2 linked regions of the Rhodopseudomonas sp. BAL398 genome follow. Each later gene encodes a partner of the first gene's protein in a complex. Links are inferred from orthologs where the notes say so. Each region holds a gene or a part of one and is shown on either strand. Other genes may lie near its edges. The genes, in order: RBJ75_RS24200 and xseA.

Region 1 (7,020 bases):
GCAGCAGCGCATAGACCTTTTCGGCTTCGGCGCGCTGGTCGGCGGCCAGCTTGGTGCGGATCGACGTATAGCCGGTGATCGCGCCGTTTTCGACGATCGGCGATGCGGTCGCCAGCACCCAGTAGAAGTCGCCGTTCTTGCGACGGTTCTTCACCGCGCCGACCCACGGCTTGCCGGCCTGCAGCGTCTCCCACAGATTCGCGAAGGCCTCCGGCGGCATATCCGGATGGCGGATCATATTGTGCGGCTGGCCCATCAGCTCCGCTTCGGTGAAGCCGGCGGCGTCGACGAACTGGCCATTGAAATAGGTCATCCGGCCCTTCAAATCGGTCCGCGAAACGATCAACGTATCATCGTCGATCGGATATTCGACGGTCGTGACTGGAAGGTTGGTGCGCACGGCGAGCCTCCATGGGCTTTGCTAGCGATGCAAGCAAAGCGATGCCCCCGCAGGAGGGCTGATCGCGGCAGAATTCCACGATCAACCTAAAGGCCCGATTAATTCGATAATGGGTAGAATTACTGGGTACTTATGCCGTTTCGCACATGATCGCGGCGGCGGGGCCGATCGCGGCCGCCTCGCTGCTACTTCTTCGTCGGCGCGAAGTTCTGATTGCTGAACGGCTGCGCGCTCGGCCGCTGGATCGCGATGAAGCCACGCTCGATCGACTGATGGCAGGAATTGCAGCCGGCGGTCAGCTGATCAAACGCCGCCGCGAATTTGGTCGCGTCCTTGGCCTTGATCGCATCGGACAGCGCATCCAGCGGCGCCCCCATGGTGGTGACGTCGGTGACCGGCAGGTCCTGATAGAACCGGGCGGCGTCCTCCAGCCGGCCCCTGATCTGCATCGCCTCGAATGTCGCCAGCTCCCAATTGCGGTTCTTGCCGGCGAACCACAGCTTGATGTGGCGCGCCTGGATCGCCTCCATGATATCGGCCAGGCGCGGGCCGTCGAAAGTCGCCGCCGAGCGATCGGGCTGTTGGGCGATGGCGACCGGGATTGACGCCATGATGGCCAGCGACAGCGCCACGAACGATGGAATTTTCATCTCAAATCCTTGCATCTCACCGCCGGTGCAAACCGGCGCGGCAGCTTGGGCGGCTGCTCTGGTTTGGCAGATCATGTTTCTAGTGGATCGCGCGCCCGGACGCCACGGCCGTTCGGCCCTTGCGCTTCCGCCGCGAAGCAGGTTTGGATTCCCCGCGCTGCCCCACCAAATTTGTCGCGGACCGCGACCAGGATCCGAATCATGAATCGCTACGCTGTAATCGCCGCCATGCTGCTGGCCGGCATGACCTCTCCGACCATTGCCGAGACGGCCAAGCCGGTGGAGCTGCGGATTCTGGCGATCAACGATTTCCACGGCTATCTGCGGCCGTCGCCTGGCGGTATCACGATCCAGGATCCGGCCGATCCGGCCAAGAAAACCGTGATTCCGGCGGGCGGCGCCGAATATATGGCGACGCTGGTGAAACAGCTGCGCGCCGGCCACGCCAATTCGATCTTCGTCGCCGCCGGCGACCTGATCGGCGCCAGCCCGTTTCTGTCGGCGATGTTTCACGACGAGCCGACCATCGAATCGCTGTCGCTGATGGGGCTGGACCTCGCCGCGGTCGGCAATCACGAATTCGACGAGGGCAAGACCGAATTGCTGCGCATGCAGCATGGCGGCTGTCACCCGACCGACAATTGCCGCGGCCCGCACCCGTTTCTCGGCGCCCGCTTCAAATATCTCGCCGCCTCCACGGTCGACAGCGCGACCGGCAAGACGCTGTTTCCGCCTTACGAGATCCGCACTTTCAACGGTATTCCGGTCGGCTTCATCGGGCTGACCCTGAAAGCCACGCCCAATATGGTGTCGCCGCCCGGTGTCGCCGGGCTGGAATTCCGCGACGAGGCCGAGACCGTCAACACACAAGTTGCCGAGCTGAAGACGCTCGGCGTCAAGGCCATCGTGGTGCTGATCCATGAGGGCGGCTGGCCGACCGGCGGTATCAACGAATGCCCGGGAATTTCCGGCCCGATCGTCGACATCGTCAAGAAATTCGACAAGGCCGTCGACGTCGTCATCAGCGGTCACACCCACCGCGCCTATAGCTGCCAGATCGACGGCCGGCTGGTCACCTCGGGCGACAAATACGGCACGCTCGTCACCGCGATCGATCTTCGGCTCGATCCGCATAGCCGCGACGTGATCAGCGCCAAGGCCGACAATGTCATCGTCCGCACCAAGACCCTGGCCAAGGATCCGCAGCAGACCGCGCTGATCGACAGCTATGACCAGCTGGCCGGGCCGATCGCCGCGCAACCGGCGGGCTCGGTCTCCGCGACACTGGTGCGGCTGCCGAACGAGGCCGGCGAAAGCCCGCTCGGTGATATCATCGCCGACGCTCAGCTCGCCGCCACGGCGGCGGAAGCCGATGGCGGCGCGGTGATCGCCTTCACCAATCCGGGCGGCGTGCGCGCCGATATCACCAAGCGCGCCGACGGCACGGTGAGCTATGGCGACGTGTTCGCGGCGCAGCCGTTCCGCAATCAGCTGGTGACGCTGACTTTGACCGGCGCCCAGATCAAGGCCGCGCTCGAACAGCAATGGAGCGACCCGCAGCGGCCGCGGATGCTGCAGGTGTCTGGCCATTTCAGCTATGCGTGGGACAATGCCGGCCAGCCCGGCGCGCGCGTCCCGGCCGATAAGATCACCCTGAACGGTGCGCCGCTCGATCCGACCGGTCATTATCGCGTTACCGTGAACGCCTTCCTGGCGGCCGGTGGCGACGGCTTCACCACCTTCAAGGACGGCAGCGAACCGCGTATCGGGGTCTATGACGTCGATGCGCTGTTCAATTTCTTGAAGGCCGGCAGTCCGGTCTCGCCGCCGCCGTCGACCCGCATCCTGCGACTGAACTAGGCATTCGCGCGCCCAAGTCCTAAGCTGCCCTTTCGCAATGGCTGGCGAGCCTTTACATTATACGTTTGTCGCAACCGCGTATTGAGGGACCGGACAGCCCGCATGACAACCCAATACCTGACACACCCGGCGTGCCTCGAACATCATACGCCCGAGGGCCATCCAGAGCGCGCCGAGCGGCTGCGTGCGGTCAATCAGGCTCTGAACGAGGACCGCTTCAACGCGCTGGAGCGCCTTGAATCGCCGCTCGGGGCACTTGAAGATATCGCGCTGTGTCACAGCGATCATCACATCGTCGAGATGCGGCACATGTCGCCGAGCTCCGGGATCGTCTATCTGGATGGTGACACCTCTATGTCGCCAGGCACCTTCGAGGCCGCGTTGCGCGGCGTCGGCGGCTCGGTCGCGGCGACCGACGCGGTAATGACCGGCCGCGCCAGCAATGCGTTCGTCGCTACTCGGCCGCCCGGCCATCATGCCGAGATCAGCAAGCCGATGGGATTCTGCTTTTTCGACAATGCGGCGATCGCGGCGCGCTACGCCCAACGCAAATACGGCATCGAACGCGCCGCGGTGGTGGATTTCGACGTCCATCACGGCAATGGGACACAGGAAATCTTCTGGGGCGACAAGACCGTGATGTATTGTTCGACTCACCAGATGCCGCTGTTTCCCGGCACCGGCGCAGTCGGCGAACGCGGCGAGCACGACAACATCGTCAACGCGCCGATGGCCTCGGAAGATGGCAGTGCCAAATTCCGCTCCGCCTTCGACAATCTGATCCTGCCGCAGCTGACCAAATTCGCGCCCGAACTGATCATCATCTCGGCCGGGTTCGACGCCCATTACCGTGACCCGCTGGCCAGCCTCAATCTGCACGCCGAGGATTTCGGCTGGGTCACCCGCAAGCTGATGGACGTCGCCGACGTCAGCGCCGGCGGCCGCATTGTCTCGGTGCTCGAGGGCGGCTATGACTTGAAGGGGCTGCAGGAATCGGTCGCCGCCCATGTCGCCGCGCTGATGGGCGTGTGAGCGTCCGCCGCCATCCACCCAATTGTCGCCGTCACCATCGCCCGATCAGCGGCGCATTGCAGGAACCGATATGGCCGAAGCTTCCAATGTCGACATCAAAAAGCTGAGCTTCGAACGCGCGATCGAGGAACTTGAAACGATCGTCAAGCGGCTCGAGGACGGCAAAGTTCCACTCGAGGAGTCGGTCGCGATCTATGAACGCGGCGAGGCGCTGAAGCGGCGCTGCGAGGAACTGCTGCGCACCGCCGAGGCCCGCGTCGACAAAATCACCACCGATGGCAGCGGCCAGCCGAGCGGAACCGAGCCGCTTGACCCCCAATAGGCCTGGCGCCGGAGTTCCGATCGATCGGAACCGGCGCTCCCGCCTTGGTTTTGACGCGTTGTCTTCACGCGATCTGGCGCCCACCTCGCTCGAAAACGCACAATTGCACGTCAGACTGTCCGGCAAAGACTGACGCCAGGGGCGGCGGAACCCGGTTCCATGCGGCGCAATCAACCACATTGGCCGAAAGTTCGGTAGCCGAATTGGCCTTTGGCGGCTCATGATTGGCTTTAACGCCAGCTTTGTGTAGAGGTATAGGCTTATGCGCTGAGCCAGGCGCCCGCATCCCTATGGGATCGGAGCGCTGCGGGCTCGGTGGACAGTGCGACAGCAAAGTGACACAGGTCACTTTTTTCGGTCGAAGCAGGCTTTAGGCTTTGAACGATAAGCTACAAAATCGGTTCTCCTCAGGGAGACGGGAGTTGGTGAGACTCCTGCAACACGTCCAGAGCATGCGTCATCGGGGCTTCACCTGCCCCACTTGTGAGACTGGAATATCGCCGTGACCGAATTCAGTAAAACGCCCTTACTTGATACTATTCGCACGCCGGAAGATTTGCGGAAGCTCCGAATTGATCAAGTCCGGCAGGTTGCCGATGAATTGCGCCTGGAGACGATCGACGCGGTGTCGGTCACCGGCGGACATTTCGGTGCCGGCCTCGGCGTCGTCGAACTGACCACCGCGCTGCACTATGTGTTCGACACGCCGCGCGACCGTCTGATCTGGGACGTCGGCCACCAGGCCTACCCGCACAAGATCCTGACCGGGCGCCGCGACCGCATCCGCACGCTGCGCACCGGCGGCGGGCTCTCCGGCTTTACCAAGCGCACCGAGAGCGACTACGACCCGTTCGGCGCCGCGCATTCCTCGACCTCGATTTCCGCCGGCCTCGGCATGGCCGTGGCGCGCGACCTGTCGGGCGCCAAGAACAACGTTATCGCGGTGATCGGTGACGGTTCGATGTCAGCCGGCATGGCCTATGAGGCGATGAACAATGCCGGCGCGATGAATTCCCGGCTGATCGTCATCCTTAACGACAACGACATGTCGATCGCCCCGCCGGTCGGCGCGATGTCGGCCTATCTGTCGCGGCTGTATTCGGGCAAGACCTATCGCTCGCTGCGCGAGGCCGGCAAGCAGATCGGCAAGCACCTGCCGCGGCTGATCGCCGACCGCGCCGCCCGCGCCGAGGAATATTCCCGCGGCTTCATGGTCGGCGGCGGCACGCTGTTCGAGGAACTCGGCTTCTATTATGTCGGGCCGGTCGATGGTCACAATATGGACCACCTGCTGCCGATCCTGCAGAACGTCCGCGACATGGAAAACGGCCCGATCCTGGTCCATGTCGTCACCCAGAAGGGCAAGGGCTACGCGCCCGCCGAGGCCGCCGCCGACAAATATCACGCGGTGGTCAAGTTCGATATCGCCACCGGCACCCAGTCGAAGGCCAAGTCGAACGCGCCGTCCTACCAGAACGTGTTCGGCCAGAGCCTGATCAAGGAAGCCAGCAAGGACGACAAGATCGTCGGCATTACCGCGGCGATGCCGTCGGGCACCGGCATCGATCTGTTCCAGAAGGCGTTCCCCGACCGCAGCTTCGACGTCGGCATCGCCGAGCAACACGCGGTGACCTTCGCGGCCGGCCTCGCCACCGAGGGCTTCAAGCCGTTCTGCGCGATCTATTCAACCTTCCTGCAGCGCGGCTACGACCAGGTGGTGCACGACGTCGCGATCCAGAGCCTGCCGGTCCGCTTCGCGATCGACCGCGCCGGCCTGGTCGGCGCCGACGGCGCCACCCATGCGGGCTCGTTCGATCTGGCCTATCTCGGCTGCCTGCCGAATTTCGTCATCATGGCGGCGGCCGACGAAGCCGATCTGGTCCACATGGTGGCCACGCAAGTGGCGATCAACGACCGCCCCTCCGCGCTGCGCTATCCGCGCGGCGAAGGCCGCGGCATCGAAATGCCGGAAGTCGGCGTCGCGCTGGAGATCGGCAAGGGCCGCATCATCCGCCAGGGCAGCAAAGTGGCGCTGCTGTCGCTCGGCACCCGCCTGGCCGAATGCGAAAAGGCCGCCGAGGAACTGGCGGCGCTCGGCCTGTCCACTACCATCGCGGATGCCCGCTTCATGAAGCCGCTCGACGTCGAGATGGTGACCAGACTGGCGCGCGAGCACGAGATCCTGATCACCATCGAGGAAGGCTCGATCGGCGGTTTCGGCAGCCATGTGATGCAGACGCTGGCCGAGCACGGCCTGCTCGACGGCGGCGTGCGGATGCGCTCGATGGTGCTGCCCGACGAATTCATGGACCACGACACCCCCGCGGCGATGTATGCCCGCGCCGGGCTCGACGCCAAGGGCATCGTCAAGAAGGTGTTCGAAGCGCTCGGCAAGGACGGCCAGGCCGAGACCGTGAAACTGGCGTAGACCGCCTAGGCGGCGCTCATTTGAACTTTGGATGCGCCCTGACCCGGCGCATCCAGGCTTCGCGCATAGCGTCGTCTTTGGCACAATCCCGGCGTGCCGCCTTGCTCCAGAACCCGGCGGGATCGATGGCCGCGATAATGCTGTCACGCCATCGCCAGTGAGGCGTCGGCAACTCCGCCGCAAGGTCCGGATAGAACTCCTCGATCAGCCCACGAAGCGTCGGCCAATATCTGCTCGACCAGCTTGCGAGCAGCACCGCGGCAATGTGAATGTAGGTCAGAGCCTTGATACCAGGCGGCACGTTGCCGAGGCGTGCTCCAAGCGGCGG
Region 2 (7,252 bases), 280 kb from region 1 along the record:
TCGGCCGCCGGCTGAAGCAGGGCAAGGAAGATCCCGCGCGGGTCAATGAGCGACGCGGCATTTCCACGGCGGTCCGGCCGCCGGGGCCGCTGGTCTGGATCCACGGCGCCAGCGTCGGCGAGGTGCTCGCCGCCGCCGCCTTGATCGAGCGGCTGCGGGCGCTGGGCATGCGGATTTTGCTGACCTCGGGCACCGTGACCTCGGCGGCGGTGGCGACCAAGCGGTTTCCGGCCGATATCATCCATCAATACATCCCCTATGACTCGCCGCGCTTCGTTGCGCGGTTTTTCGAGCATTGGCGGCCCAGCCTGGCGCTGTTCATCGAATCCGACCTGTGGCCCAATCTGATTCTGGCCGGCGCCGAGCGCCGAATGCCGATGGTGCTGATCAACGGCCGGATGTCGCAGCGCTCGTTTCCGCGTTGGCGCCGCGCGGCGGCCACGATCGGCGCCTTGCTCGGCCGCTTCGATATCTGCATGGCGCAATCCGGCGTCGACGCCGAGCGGCTTTCGGCGCTTGGCAGCCGCAACGTCATCACCACCGGCAACCTGAAGATGGATGTCGCGCCGCCTCCGGCGGACCCGGCCAAACTGGAACAGCTGATGGCGGCCACGCGCGGCCGGCCGGTGATCGTGGCGGCCTCGACCCATCCGGGCGAAGAGGAAATCCTGATCGAGGCGCATCAGGCGCTGAGCACGCTGTTTCCGTCGCTGCTGACCGTGATCGTGCCGCGGCATCCGCATCGCGGCGAATCGGTGGCCTGCATGATCGCGGCCTCCGGCCTGCAAGTGGCGCTGCGATCGCGCGGGGAATTGCCGACCGAGGCGAGCGCGATCTATGTCGCCGACACCATGGGCGAACTCGGGCTGTTCTACCGGATGGCGCCGATCGTGTTCATGGGCGGCTCGCTGGTCGCGCATGGCGGCCAGAATCCGATCGAAGCCGTCAAGCTGCGCGCCGCGGTGGTGCACGGTCCACATGTCTCCAATTTCACCGACATCTACACGGCGCTCGACAGCGCCGGCGGCGCCTGTCAGGTCGATGATACCAAGGCGCTGGTGAAGCGGTTCGGCGTGCTGCTGGCGGATCCGAAGGAGCAGCGCAGCTCGATCGCGGCCGCAACCCGCGTGGTCGACCGGCTCGGCGGCGCGCTCGATCGCACGCTGGCGGCGCTGGAGCCCTATCTTCTGCAGCTGCGCATCGAGATGGGATCGGCCGATGCATGAGCCGGCCTTCTGGCATCGGCCGTCATCCTGGATCGCGCGATTGCTGCAGCCGCTCGGCCTCCTCTACGGCGCCGTGGCCGCGACCCGCATGGCGCAATTTGGCGTTGCGGCCGGCGTTCCGGTGATCTGCGTCGGCAATTATCACGTCGGCGGCGCCGGCAAGACGCCCACCACATTGGCGCTGGCCGCCTTGCTGCGGCAGCTCGGCGAGACCCCGGTGGTGCTGAGCCGCGGCTATGGCGGCAGGCTACGCGGCCCGGTCAGCGTCGATCCGGAGCGGCATGGCGCAGCCGAGGTCGGCGACGAGCCGCTGATGATGGCGCGCATGGTGCCGGTCGTGGTCGCCAAGGACCGTGTCGCCGGCGCGGCGCTGGCGCGCTCGCGCGGCGCCAGCGTGATCCTGATGGATGACGGCTTTCAGAATCCGGCGATCGCCAAGGATGCGTCGCTGATCGTGATCGACAGTCATCGCGGGCTCGGCAACGGCCGCGTCTTTCCCGCAGGTCCCTTGCGCGCGTCGCTTGCGCCGCAATTGGCGCGCACCGATGCGCTGATCATTGTCGGTGACGGCCCCGCCGGCGCGCCGCTGGCATCCGCGATCGAAGCCCAGGGCGGTCTGGTGCTGCGCGCGACGTTGACTCCCGACGACGCCTCGGTCGCCGCGCTTTCTGGCAGGCGGGTGCTGGCCTTTGCGGGGATCGGCGATCCCGCGCGGTTCTTTGTAACGCTGCGGCAGAGCGGCGTCGATGTCGTGGCGCAGCGAGCCTTTCCCGATCATCACCCGTTTTCGTCGGCCGATATCGATGGCCTGATCGAGATGGCGCGTCGCGACGATCTGGCCTTGGTCACCACCGAAAAGGATCTGGCGCGCCTCAGCATGCGCGCGCCATCATCGCCGCCGATCGTCGCCTTCGCGGTGACGATGCAATTTGGCGATCAGGCGACGCTGCGCCGATTTCTGGTCGATCGCCTAGCCATGGCGCGGGAGCGCAAGTTTCAAACGCAGTGAGTAGGGATCGGCACCGGCGCTCGATCAGCCCGCCGGCTTCAGCGCGGCGGGGTAATGCCGCTGCAGCACGGCCTCGGGCGTCGCATAGGCTTCCTTCAGATCGACGCTCCAGTATTTCAACTCGTCGAGTGGAATATGAACCCCGCTGATGGCGCAGCGGACATAGGTGCCGGGCGAGATCACGCGGAAATCGCCGTCCAGATATTGCACCTGCGCTTCGCCCGAGCCCGAGGGGCCGAATTTATTCAGCACGGTTCATCTCCAGAAATTCCGGCGGAAGAGGTCAATCTCCGGCCACCAATGCATATGATCTAGCACAAATATGCCGTGGCCGCGGCTTTGCAAACCACCCACTTGTGATGAATCGGGGTTTTTGTGCATGGTAATGTCGAATTTGCCGAACATTCCTGATGTCGAGGACGTTGCGCGATGCGCCTGCTGTTGATCCTGGCGTATGCGGCGGCGTTCGCGGCTGGCGATGTCGCGCACGCGTCGTCGCTGCCGGCGCCGCGCGCGGTGGAGATTCCGGACGGCGGTGGCACACTCCATGGGGTGCTCTACAAGCCCGACGGCGACGGGCCGTTTCGCGCGGTGATCGCGCTGCATGATTGCGACGGGCTGGCGGCGAAATCCGACCCGGTGCAGCCGCGCTATGCCGACTGGGCGAAACGATTGCAGCGGGCCGGCCGCGCCGTGCTGCTGCCCGATAGCTACGCCTCGCGCGAATTGGGGCCGCAATGCGGGATCAAGGACCGGCCGGTGCTGGCGCGTCGCCAGCGCGTCGGCGATATTCTGGCGTCGCGCCATTGGCTTTCGCAGCAGAGCTGGGTCGCGCCCAATCGAATCAGCCTGTTGGGCTGGGGAAACGGCGCCAGCGCGGTGCTGTGGTCGGTGCGGCCGCAGCTCGCAATCGATGCGCGCGGACCGGATTTTCACAGCGCCGTGGTGTTCTATCCGGACTGCCGCCGCTCGGCGCGGCTGGGATGGAGCGCGCGGGTCCCGACGCTGCTGCTGATCGGCGGCAATGACAATGTCAGCTCGCCCGCGGCATGCCGGCAGATGATCGACGGCGCCCGCGGACGCAGCGCGCTGGCCCGGATCGTGGTCTATCCCGGCGCCAAGCATCGGTTCGACCGCGACGATATGGTCAAGCGCGGCCATCACGGCGGCGATGCCGCCGCGCGCGCCGACGCGCAAAAGCGTGTCGCCGAGTGGCTGGGCGAATAGCAGTTGGCGTCTGGCGAAGCCCGAGGATTGTCCAGATGAGGTGACTGGCCTCATCAAGCGCCCGTCATTCCGGGGCGCGAGCAGCTTTGCTGCGAACGCCCCGGAATGACCCCACGTTAAGGCCGCTCCACTCAGCTGAAAGACTCGCTAAAACAGCGTTCCCTGATCGACCGGCTTGGCGCTGCGCTTGGCCGCGCTGGCGCGCGCGGCCGGCTTCGCCGCGGCCGGCCTGGCTGAATCGCCGGGATGCGCGCCATCCGCGGTGGCGCCGACGCGGCCGTCGGCGAATTCCAGGCTGAGCCTGGCGCCGGCGCCGATTGCGGCGGCGGCATGGATCGACTGGCCCTGCGCGTCGCGCACGAGGGCAAAGCCGCGCGCCAGCACCCCGCGATAAGCCAATGCGCCGAGCAATTGCCCGGCATGGCCGACGCGAGCCTGCTTGCGCTCAATCAGCGTGGTCAAAGCGCGCCGGGCGCGTTCGGCAAGCCGCAGCGTGCGCTCGCGTTCATTGCCGATCCGGATGCGTTGCGCCTGCGCATTGGCCAGCTTCGAGGCCTGCAGCCGGATCGTCAGTCCCGAAAAGCGCTCGCGACGCTGCCGCAAAGCGGCGCGGGCGCCGTATGTGAGCCGTTCGCCGGTCACCGCCAGCCGCTGCGCCGCATGCGCGACCTGATCGCGCAGCACCCGCAGCGTCAGGCCGGCGCTAGCCTGGGCGAAGCGGCGATGATGCGCATGGGTGTTGGCGCGCAGCGCGCGCGGCAACGCGGCGCTGGCGCCGTCGAGCCGCTGCCGCGGGATCGCCAGCAAGTCGCCGGCCGCCGGCAGCGCCCGCGCCGCGGCGCGCAATTCGTTGCGGCGCGACTCCTGGGCGCGTTGCCAGCACAGCATGGTGCGGCGGCTGAGGCCTTCGACCTCGACAAACAATTCGGCGCGCACCGGCACCGCCATTTCGGCTGCCGCTGTCGGCGTCGGCGCGCGGCGGTCGGCGGCGAAATCGATCAGCGTGATGTCGGTCTCGTGACCGACCGCCGAGATCAGCGGGATCATGCTTTCGGCCGCGGCGCGGACCACGATCTCCTCGTTGAACGACCACAGATCCTCCAGCGAGCCGCCGCCGCGCGCCACGATCAACAGATCGGGGCGGGGGATCTTGCCGCCTTCGGGCAGCGCGTTGAAGCCATGGATCGCGGCGGCGACCTGCTCGGCCGAGCCTTCGCCCTGCACCTTGACGGGCCACACCAGAACGTGGCGCGGGAAGCGGTCTTCGAGGCGATGCAGGATGTCGCGGATCACGGCGCCCGTCGGCGAGGTGATGACGCCGATCACGTCGGGCAGATAGGGCAATAGCTGCTTGCGCGCCTCGTCGAACAGGCCTTCGGCGCCGAGCTTGCGCTTGCGCTCCTCCATCAGGGCCATCAGCGCGCCGACACCGGCCGGCTCGATCGCCTCGATGACGATCTGGTATTTCGACGAGCCCGGATAGGTGGTGAGCTTGCCGGTGGCGATGACCTCGAGGCCTTCCTGCGGCTTGAACCGCATTCGTCCATGCACGCCCTTCCAGATCACCGCCTCGATCTTGGCGCTCTCGTCCTTCAGCGCGAAATAGCAATGGCCGGAGGAATGCGGGCCGCGAAAGCCGGAAATCTCGCCGCGCACCCGGACATGCCCATAGGCGTCCTCGACCGTCCGCTTCAACGCTGAGGACAGTTCGGAGACGGTGAATTCCGGCGAGTTCACAAGAGATTCGGGCGCCAGCAGCTTTGCCATCGATTCGGGACTTTCAGTTTCGTGGGCGAAGTTAGGGTGTTTTGTCCGGCTGTGCCAATCAACCCTTGAGCGGTCACATTTTGAGCATGGCGGGTTCCGCGAGGCCGATTCGGCGGCGCGATCATGCGCTGCCGACATATCCACACCTGGCCGCCGGCATTTTTGCGATGCGGCTGCGCCGTGTTACACCTCGCCCAACGCGCGCTGGGGGCTGCTGGTCGATGAATATTCTGCTGCTCGGTTCGGGTGGGCGCGAACACGCGCTGGCGTGGAAGATCGCAAGATCGCCGCTGCTGACCAAATTATGGTGCGCGCCGGGCAATGCTGGCATCGCCGAACAGGCGGCCTGCGTGGCTCTCGATATCGCCGACCATGCGGCGGTGATCGCGTTCTGCAAGGCCAACGCCGTCGATTTCGTCGTGGTCGGGCCGGAGGCGCCTCTGGCGGCCGGCATTGTCGACGATCTCGCGAGCGCCGGCATCAAGGCGTTCGGCCCGAGCAAGGCAGCGGCGAGGCTGGAGAGCTCCAAGGGTTTTACCAAGGACATCTGCCAGGCCAACGCCATTCCGACCGCGGCCTATCAGCGGTTCAGCGACGCCGACGCGGCGAAAGCCTATATTCGCCAACAGGGCGCGCCGATCGTCATCAAGGCCGATGGGCTGGCCGCCGGCAAGGGCGTCGTGGTGGCGATGACGCTCGACGAGGCGATGGCGGCGATCGACATGATGCTGGGCGGCGGCTTTGGCGATGCCGGCGCCGAGGCCGTGGTCGAGGAATTCATGGTCGGCGAGGAGGCCTCGTTCTTCGTGCTGTGCGACGGCGAGCACGCGCTGCCGATGGCGACTGCCCAGGACCACAAGCGCGCCTTCGACGGTGACAAGGGACCGAACACCGGCGGCATGGGCGCCTATTCGCCGGCGCCGGTGATGACCCAAGCGCTGACTCGGCAGGTGATGGACGAGATCATCTATCCGACGCTGCGGGCGCTGAGCGCGATGGGCACGCCCTATAAGGGTGTGCTGTTCGCAGGCTTGATGATCACCGAGGAAGGCCCGCAGCTGATTGAATACAATGTCCGCTTCGGCGATCCGGAATGCCAGGTGCTGATGCTGCGGATGATGTCCGACATCGTGCCGGCGCTGCTGGCGTGCTGCGAGGGGCAATTGGATAAAGTCAGCCTGGACTGGTTTCCCGATCCGGCGCTGACCGTGGTGATGGCCGCCAAGGGCTATCCCGGCACTTACGAAAAGGGCACGCGCATCGCCGGCCTCGACCGCGCCGCGAAGATTCCCGGCGTCGAGATTTTCCACGCCGGCACGCTGGCGTCGGGCGACTGGATTCTCGCTAATGGCGGCCGCGTGCTCGACGTCACCGCCTCGGCCAAGACGGTGGCCGAAGCGCAGCGCCGCGCCTATGAGGCGATCGGCGTCATCAACTGGCCGGAGGGCTTCTGCCGCCGTGACATCGGCTGGCAGGCAGTGGCGCGGGAACGCCGCGGCAAGTAATTTGCCTCACGTTTACGTGCCCCGGACGCGGTGCAACGCGCCGCGAAGCGGCGTGGTGCGCCGTAGAGCCGGGCCCCGCTTGACTTGTCGAGGGTTGAACCGGGGTCCCGGTTCTGCGAAGCGGCACTGCGTGCCGCATCGCGCCCGGGACACGAGATAGATTCGCTTGAGCCCGGTCGTACAGTAGCTGGAAATTCAAAGGGAGTGAGCCATGCCTGATCTTGCCGACCTGTTTCCCGGCTACGCGGCCGAATGGATCGACACTTCGTCGGGGCGCATTTTCGCCCGCGTCGGCGGCGACGGGCCGCCGCTGTTGCTGCTGCACGGCTTTTCCGAAACCCATGTGATGTGGCACCGCGTCGCGCCGCAATTGGCGCAGAAGTTCAAGCTGATCATCGCCGATCTGCCGGGCTATGGCTGGTCCGACATGCCGCGCAGCGATGCCGAGCACACGCCCTACACCAAGCGGGCGATGGCGGCGCAGCTGATCGAGGCGATGGAGAAGCTCGGCCATGTGC

Evidence for each region.
Region 2: the proteins of RBJ75_RS24200 (region 1) and xseA are in contact, whole or in part, in a cryo-EM structure (PDB 8TXR), measured with the Escherichia coli proteins. The link is inferred for Rhodopseudomonas sp. BAL398 from one-to-one orthologs.

The regions. Positions count from the first base shown.
Region 1 is NZ_CP133111.1:5,141,884-5,148,903, reverse strand. Bases 2,939-5,638 are described here. They hold RBJ75_RS24200 (exodeoxyribonuclease VII small subunit), read left to right. Parts: upstream 2,939-4,012; coding sequence 4,013-4,264; downstream 4,265-5,638. Other genes in these bases: dxs (1-deoxy-D-xylulose-5-phosphate synthase), read left to right, coding at 4,767-5,638; RBJ75_RS24205 (histone deacetylase family protein), read left to right, coding at 3,013-3,942. Also shown: RBJ75_RS24220 (methyl-accepting chemotaxis protein), read right to left, coding at 1-400; RBJ75_RS24215 (hypothetical protein), read right to left, coding at 586-1,050; RBJ75_RS24210 (bifunctional metallophosphatase/5'-nucleotidase), read left to right, coding at 1,252-2,910; more of dxs, read left to right, coding at 5,639-6,692; RBJ75_RS24190 (hypothetical protein), read right to left, coding at 6,709-7,020. UniProt on the Escherichia coli protein: Bidirectionally degrades single-stranded DNA into large acid-insoluble oligonucleotides, which are then degraded further into small acid-soluble oligonucleotides.
Region 2 is NZ_CP133111.1:5,419,446-5,426,697, forward strand. What follows is about bases 2,920-5,851. They hold xseA (exodeoxyribonuclease VII large subunit), read right to left. Parts: upstream 5,230-5,851; coding sequence 3,610-5,229; downstream 2,920-3,609. Other genes in these bases: RBJ75_RS25530 (dienelactone hydrolase family protein), read left to right, coding at 2,920-3,462; purD (phosphoribosylamine--glycine ligase), read left to right, coding at 5,451-5,851. Outside these bases: RBJ75_RS25515 (3-deoxy-D-manno-octulosonic acid transferase), read left to right, coding at 1-1,226; lpxK (tetraacyldisaccharide 4'-kinase), read left to right, coding at 1,219-2,235; RBJ75_RS25525 (DUF2093 domain-containing protein), read right to left, coding at 2,260-2,487; more of RBJ75_RS25530, read left to right, coding at 2,665-2,919; more of purD, read left to right, coding at 5,852-6,734; RBJ75_RS25545 (alpha/beta fold hydrolase), read left to right, coding at 6,946-7,252. UniProt on the Escherichia coli protein: Bidirectionally degrades single-stranded DNA into large acid-insoluble oligonucleotides, which are then degraded further into small acid-soluble oligonucleotides.